2 regions of the Stenotrophomonas sp. P5_A9 genome follow, and region 2 is predicted to be linked to the other one. Evidence: riboswitches for the same ligand, from Rfam matches in the RefSeq annotation. Region 2 holds a riboswitch; the other holds the start of a gene.
The links. Region 2 has a riboswitch for glycine ahead of AC1DR7_RS05825 (trimeric intracellular cation channel family protein). Riboswitches for the same ligand answer to the same signal wherever they lie in the genome.
Positions count from the first base shown of each region.

Region 1: linked by a shared signal. The riboswitch ahead of gcvP (aminomethyl-transferring glycine dehydrogenase) and the one ahead of AC1DR7_RS05825 (trimeric intracellular cation channel family protein) in region 2 are both predicted to bind glycine.

Region 1 is NZ_JBFULC010000041.1:20,991-24,385, forward strand. It holds gene AC1DR7_RS13670 (hypothetical protein) at 1-202, opposite strand, end outside; gene AC1DR7_RS13675 (multidrug effflux MFS transporter) at 427-1,650, opposite strand; glycine riboswitch at 1,930-2,032, shown strand; gene gcvP (aminomethyl-transferring glycine dehydrogenase) at 2,131-3,395, shown strand, end outside.
Region 2 is NZ_JBFULC010000013.1:12,739-16,133, reverse strand. It holds gene AC1DR7_RS05845 (NAD(P)/FAD-dependent oxidoreductase) at 1-418, shown strand, start outside; gene AC1DR7_RS05840 (nuclear transport factor 2 family protein) at 475-912, opposite strand; gene AC1DR7_RS05835 (ribonuclease E inhibitor RraB) at 981-1,325, opposite strand; gene AC1DR7_RS05830 (GIY-YIG nuclease family protein) at 1,426-1,695, opposite strand; glycine riboswitch at 1,740-1,833, shown strand; glycine riboswitch at 1,842-1,933, shown strand; gene AC1DR7_RS05825 (trimeric intracellular cation channel family protein) at 2,024-2,641, shown strand; gene AC1DR7_RS05820 (MdtA/MuxA family multidrug efflux RND transporter periplasmic adaptor subunit) at 2,926-3,395, shown strand, end outside.

The sequences.
Region 1 (3,395 bases), on a different contig from region 2:
TCGGGGTCTGGCCGGCGATGCGGCCATCCATGCCCAGTACCCACTCGCCGTCGCGGCGGACGATGCCGGCCAGCAGCGTGCGCTGCTGGTCACGCAGCTCGGCATGCGGCTCCACCGGCGGGGTGGCGGCCTGCTCGCGGTTGGCAGCCTGGGTTTCGCGGCGCCGGCGGATGTCGCGGCGCAGTTTGGAGGTGGTCGACATCTGGAACGTCCGGACTGCATCAAAGCGCAAAGGATACCGCACGGGCCCGGCCGGGCCCGTTGAGGGCCGCCGCCCGGCTCGGTCCCGCACCTTGCCGTGGCGCCGATAGCCCATGACGGTGATGGCCTGCCGATCGATGCCGCAGCCCTGACCAGGTGCCGCCGGATCGCCAGCACCACGCCGGCCACGCCCGCGTCGCCCGCCATCGTAGCGTGCGCGTGCGCTTATTCGATCGGCGTCAGCACGTCACGGCGGCGCTCGCAGTGCCGCTCCCAGTACCAGAAGCTGCCACCGATGGCGAAGAAGCCCGCGTAGCCCAAGGCCAGGTGCAGCGGGCTGCTGCTGAGCATCGGCGAAACCACGCCGGCCACCACGGTGTTGATCATCAGCTGGATGAACATCTGCATCGAGGAGGCCAGGCCGCGCTGATGCGGGTACATGTCCAGCACGGCGAGCGCCAGGATCGGGAAGATCAAGGCCATGCCGACGCCGCCCAGGAAAATCGGCATCACCGCCCACGGCAGCGCGATCTGCGGTACCGATACCACGTAGCCGACGTTCAGCAGCGCCGAGACGGCGCACAACGCAAACCCGATCGCGATCTGCCGCTGCGCCACGATCCGCCCGGCCATGCGGCCGGACAGGAACGAGCCCACGGTCATGCCGCCGATGGTGGGGATGAACAACCAGGCAAAGCCGCCCTCGCCCAGCTTGAGGTGTTGCATCACAAACACCGGTGCCGAGGCGATGTACAGGAAGATGCCGGAGAAATTGAACGCGCCTGCCGCGGCCAGGCGCAGCAGGCGCGGGTTGGAGCCCATCCGCACATAGCTGCGCAGCAGTTCGCGCATCGACAGCGGCGTGCGCGCTTGGACCGGGTGGGTTTCCGGCAGCCATTTGCCGGTGGCCAGCAGCAGCACCACGCCGAACAGCACCAGGAACCAGAAGATCAGCGGCCAGTCGCCGCCGCCGAGCAGGATCCAGCCGCCGATGATCGGCGCGATGGCCGGGGCGACGCCGAAGATCATCGACACCTGGCTCATCAGACGCTGCGCGTCGGCACCGTGGTACAGATCGCGGATCACTGCGCGGCCGACGATCACCCCGACCCCGGCGGTGACGCCCTGCAGCGCACGGAACACCAGCAGCGTGGTCATGTCGCGCGACAGCGCGCAGCCGATCGAGGCGCCGATGAACAGCACCAGCCCGCCGATGATCACCCGCTTGCGTCCGAACGCATCGGACAACGGGCCGTGCGCCAGGCTCATCAGGCCGTAGAACAGCAGGTACACGCTGATGGTCTGCTGCACGGCCACCTGGTCGACCTGCATGCGGTCGCCGAGCAGCAGGAAGGCCGGGAAAATGGTATCGATCGAGAACGGACCGAACATCGCCAGGCCTGCGAGCAGCAGGGCAAGGCGGCGGGTCGAGGGTGAGGCGGGCGTCATGCGGTCTTCCGTCTGGGCCGTGCGCACTGCACGGCGGGCGCAAGCCCGGAACGGGCGGCACCAGATGAATACGAGGGTCCGATGATGATAGGCCTTTGTACCGCCGGGCACCATCGCCGGAGGCCCGAGAGGGGCGCCCATACCACCCCGTATTCATGTGCCATGGGGACGCAGCAGAGAAAGCCGCTGGGCTATAATTGGCGGGCACCATGGTGGGAGAAGCGGACACCCGCTGCCGAAGGCGCAACGCCCGTAATCGCTCAGGCCCGATACCACCCGTACCAAAACTCTGGAGAGACCGGCCCATTGCCGGCGCCGAAGGGGCACGAAGCACGCAGATGCGCGCTTTTAAACTCTCAGGCAAAAGGACAGAGGGGCACCCAGGAAGACCGCAAGGTCCGGTGGATCGCTGTCGCCCGCGACACGCCCTGGCCCCGGCTGCCTTCCGAACGTGCGTGCCCACTCTTCGAGATGCCAGCCATGTCCCAGAACACTCCTTCCCTGCGCGAGCTTGAACACAGCCACGCGTTCGTCGAACGCCACATCGGCCCCAACGACGCTGAAATCGCGCAGATGCTCGACGTGGTCGGCCACGCCTCGCTGGACGCGCTGACCGATGCGATCGTCCCGGCCGGAATCAAGTCGCCGGCCCCGCTGGACCTGCCCGAGTCGCTGACCGAAGTGCAGGCACTGGCCAAGATCCGCGCCATCGCCGACAAGAACCAGGTGTTCCGCACCTTCATCGGCCAGGGCTACTACGGCACGCTGACCCCGAACGTCATCCTGCGCAACGTGCTGGAAAACCCGGCGTGGTACACCGCCTACACCCCGTACCAGGCCGAGATTTCGCAGGGCCGCATGGAAGCGCTAATCAACTTCCAGACCCTGTGCGCCGACCTGACCGGCATGGAGATCGCCAACGCCTCGCTGCTGGATGAAGCCACCGCCGCCGCTGAAGCGATGACCCTGGCCAAGCGTTCGGCCAAGTCCAAGTCCGACACCTTCTTCGTGCACGACGCCGTGCACCCGCAGACGCTGGAACTGCTGCGCACCCGCGCCGAGCCGATGGGCATCGTGCTGCGCGTGGGCACCCCGGCCGAGGCGATGGAGGCCGAAGCCTATGGGGTGCTGCTGCAGTACCCGGACACCTTCGGCCATATCGGCGACTACAAGGCGCTGGCCGATGCCGTGCACGCCCGTGGCGGCCTGGTCGCGGTGGCGACCGACCTGCTCGCGCTGACCCTGATCGCCGCCCCCGGCGAATGGGGCGCGGACATCGTGGTCGGCAACTCGCAGCGTTTCGGCGTGCCGTTTGGTTTCGGTGGCCCGCATGCCGCCTTCATGGCCTGCCGCGACGCCTACAAGCGCTCGATGCCGGGCCGCCTGATCGGCGTCTCGGTGGACGCGCAGGGCAATGCCGCCTACCGCCTGACCCTGCAGACGCGCGAGCAGCATATCCGCCGTGAGAAGGCCACTTCCAACATCTGCACCGCGCAGGTGCTGCTGGCGGTGATGGCCTCGATGTATGCCGTGTACCACGGCCCGGAAGGTCTGACCCGCATCGCCCGCCGCACCCATCGCCTGGCCGCGATCCTGGCCAGCGCACTGCGCGCTGCCGGCGTCAATGTGGGCGAGCATTTCTTCGACACCCTGCACGTCAAGGACGTCGACGCCAAGGCGATCCACGCCAAGGCCGCGGCCGCACGCATCAACCTGCGTGCGATCGACAGCGATGCGGTCGGCAT
Region 2 (3,395 bases):
CGACCTGGCCGCGCTCAGCCAGGCCGACGGCCGGCCGGTGCCCGGCGTGGCGCCTGCGGCCAAGCAGATGGGCAAGCATGTGGCGGCGATCATCCGCGCACGGTTGGAGAACAAGCCCGCGCCCGGGCCGTTCAAGTACCAGGACTTCGGCAACCTGGCCACGATCGGGCGCATGGCCGCGATCGTGCACCTGGGCAGGCTGCAGTTGTCCGGCGTGCTGGCCTGGTGGTTCTGGCTGGCCGCGCACGTGTTCTTCCTGATCGGCTTCCGCAACCGCATCGTGGTGCTGCTTAACTGGGCGGTGGCATACTGGAGCTACCAGCGCAGCGCGCGGATCATTTTCGGGGATGACCGTGAGGATCGGCGGAGGAAGGCCATCCCGTCTGCGCCCGATCCGGATGAGACGTCATCGCGATGATCAGGATGTAACGCTTGCCCGGAATGTGCGAGGTTGTTCGGTGACACTGGACGGGCTCATTGCTTCGGCTTGCTGTACCACAGCGCATTGACGATGACCCAACGCGCGCCGAAACGGCCCATGTGGAAATAGTCCACGAACCATGGCGTTTCCAGCCGCACCGAGGCGGCGTTGCCGGTCACGTCCAGCACCCGGCAGCTGCGGTTCCACTGCTCCTTCGGCGTTTTCAGAGCGCCCTGCCGGGTCAGCCCGACCAGCTCTTCCTTGGACATCCGCCGCAGCCCGAGCCGCTCGTCCGGGGTATCCCCCAGGATGGCGCGCTTGGCTAGGTCCGGGTGCAGCGAACGTGCGACGCGCTGTGGATCGGCTTCGAGCTGGCCGTCCACGTAATCGAAACAGGTCGCCTCGATGGCCGCCAGCGTGGCCGGATCCGGAACGATTGCGGCGGGCGGGGCGGTTGCGGCGGCGGCAAGGATCAGGAACAGGGCGGACATCGGTGCTCTCCGGCAGGTGCGCGAATGAAGGGCGGGGTCGCGTGCAGTACGTGGCGTGCTGAAGGGCGTCAGCCCTGCGAAACGCACCCCCACCCATCCAGCCGTCCGCTGTAGGGAATGGCTTCGGTACCCAGCAGGCCTTCGAAGCCGGCGATGTTGTGGTGGGTCGGCACCATCAGCGGGTGCACCAGGATCTGCCAGGGGAACTCGTCGTTGCCTTCGTAGCGGGCGAAGGACACCTTCTGTTCGTTCTTGAGCAGGTGCACGGCAAAGGCAATGGCCACGTCTTCGGTGGGGAAGATCAGCGCGAAATCCACCTCGCGGGGAATCGACAGGTCATCACCGTCCTGCAGCATGTTCCACAGCACATCGCCGTTTTCGTCTTCCGGGTACAGGATCAGGTCGCGGGACATGGCACTCCAGGGGTTCAGCAGGCCGATCACCGGCAGATGCACGATGGTATGTCGGCGGCGAACACGCGAACAAGCGACGCGCGGCCCGCAGCGTCCGGCGCTACGCCGATTCCACCGCCTGCAGCCACGCCAGCTTGCGCGCCCGCGGCTGGCGCTTGAGCTGCCATTCGGCCTTGGAGGCGGTGGCGCGGTCCGGGTAGGCGCGCATCGCCAGCAGCTTCACCGGCGGATTGGCGCGGGTGTATTTGGCCCCCTTGCCGTCCACATGGGCCTGGAAGCGGGCCGCCACGTCGTTGCTGATGCCGGCGTAGTAGCTGCCGTTGCGGCATTCCAGCAGGTAGACGTACCAGGGGGCGGGTTCAGCGGGCATACCGGGATTATCCACCGGCGCGGGGTCGCTGGCTGCTAGAATCCGGCCCGGATGCAGGAGAGAGGCGCCGCGCTGGCGCCCGCCGAAGGCGCAGGCTCCCATAATCGCTCAGGCCGGTGGCTGCACAGCCACCAACCATGCATCCGACACGCCGATCTGGAGAGAGGTCTTCAATGACCCGCCGAAGGGGCACGTGGCCTTGGCCACTGAACTCTCAGGCAAAAGGACAGCGGGAGCGGCAACGGAATCCCATCCCACGACAGTGCCCTGCGCTGGCGTGTGGTGTGCGTGGTTCCGTCCTCGCCTGCCGTTGCCCGGAGTTCCCGCCATGCTGCTCTCCCTGATTTACCTCATCGCCATTTCCGCCGAAGCCATGACCGGCGCACTGTCGGCCGGGCGGCGGCGCATGGACCTGTTCGGCGTGGTGATCATCGCCTGCGTCACCGCGCTCGGCGGCGGCTCGCTGCGCGACATCGTGCTGGGCCACTACCCGCTGGGCTGGGTGAAACACCCGGAGTACCTGGGCTTCACCATCTGCGCGGCCTTGATCGCCACCTGGGTGGCGCGCTGGATGCACCACTTCCGCCGCACCTTCCTGGTGCTGGACGGACTCGGGCTGATCTGTTTCACCCTGATCGGCTGCGCGGTGGCGCGCGAGGCCGGCCACGCCGCACCGATCGTGCTGATCTCCGGGATGCTGACCGGCGCCTTCGGCGGCGTGCTGCGCGATGTACTGTGCAACGAGGTGCCGCTGATCTTCCAGAAGGAACTGTATGCGGTGATCACGCTGTTCACCGGCGCGGCCTACTTGGGCCTGCTGGAACTGGGCGTGTCGCTCAATGCGGCCACGCTGTGGTGCCTGGGCGGTGGCTTCCTGCTGCGCCTGCTGGCGATCCACTTCAACTGGGAAATGCCCAAGTTCGTCTACCGCGACGAGGTGCATTGAACGGAACGTTCAATGCACCTGTAGCGCCCGGCCGTTGGCCGGGCGACCTTGTACCGGCCAACGGTCGGTACCGCAGCGTTCATTGCATCCCATGACCAAGGGCATGTGAGCGCAGACTGCCGCACGCGGTAACATGACGCCCCCGACCCTCCCGGGTCGGCATCCAGCCACGCTGCGGCATTCGACCAGCGGCCCCGCCAGACAACCCCACTTCGCCCCGCCTGCCCCCACGGGCCGGTAAACCATGGACGCGTTCGCCGTATGGCGCACGCGCAGGATGCCCCATGTCTGCCCCGCTGCCCTCGCGTTCCCGTCGTCTGTTCAAACCGCTGTTGGTCGTGGCCGTGCTGGCCGCCGCCGCCATCGCCTGGCGCGTGCTCGCGCCGGCACCGGCCGCCGACGCGGCGCCTGCCGCTGCCGCCACGCCCGTCCGCGTGGCCACCGTCGTACGCGAGGACCTGGTGGTACGCCTGAAGGCGCTGGGCACCGTCACCCCGTTGCACACGGTGAGCCTGCGCAGCCGCGTGGATGGCGAACTGCTGCGGCTGTCGTTCCGCGAGGGCGAGCACGTCAAGGCCGGCGCCCTGATCGCCGAGATCGATCCGCGCGCCTACCAGGTGGCGCTGTCGCGTGCGCTGGGCACCCAGCAGCAGAACCTGGCCGAGCTGGACAACGCCCAGGCCCAGCTCAAACGCTATGAAGAACTGCAGCGCAGGCACTTCGTCTCCGCGCAGGACCTGAGCGACCAGCAGAG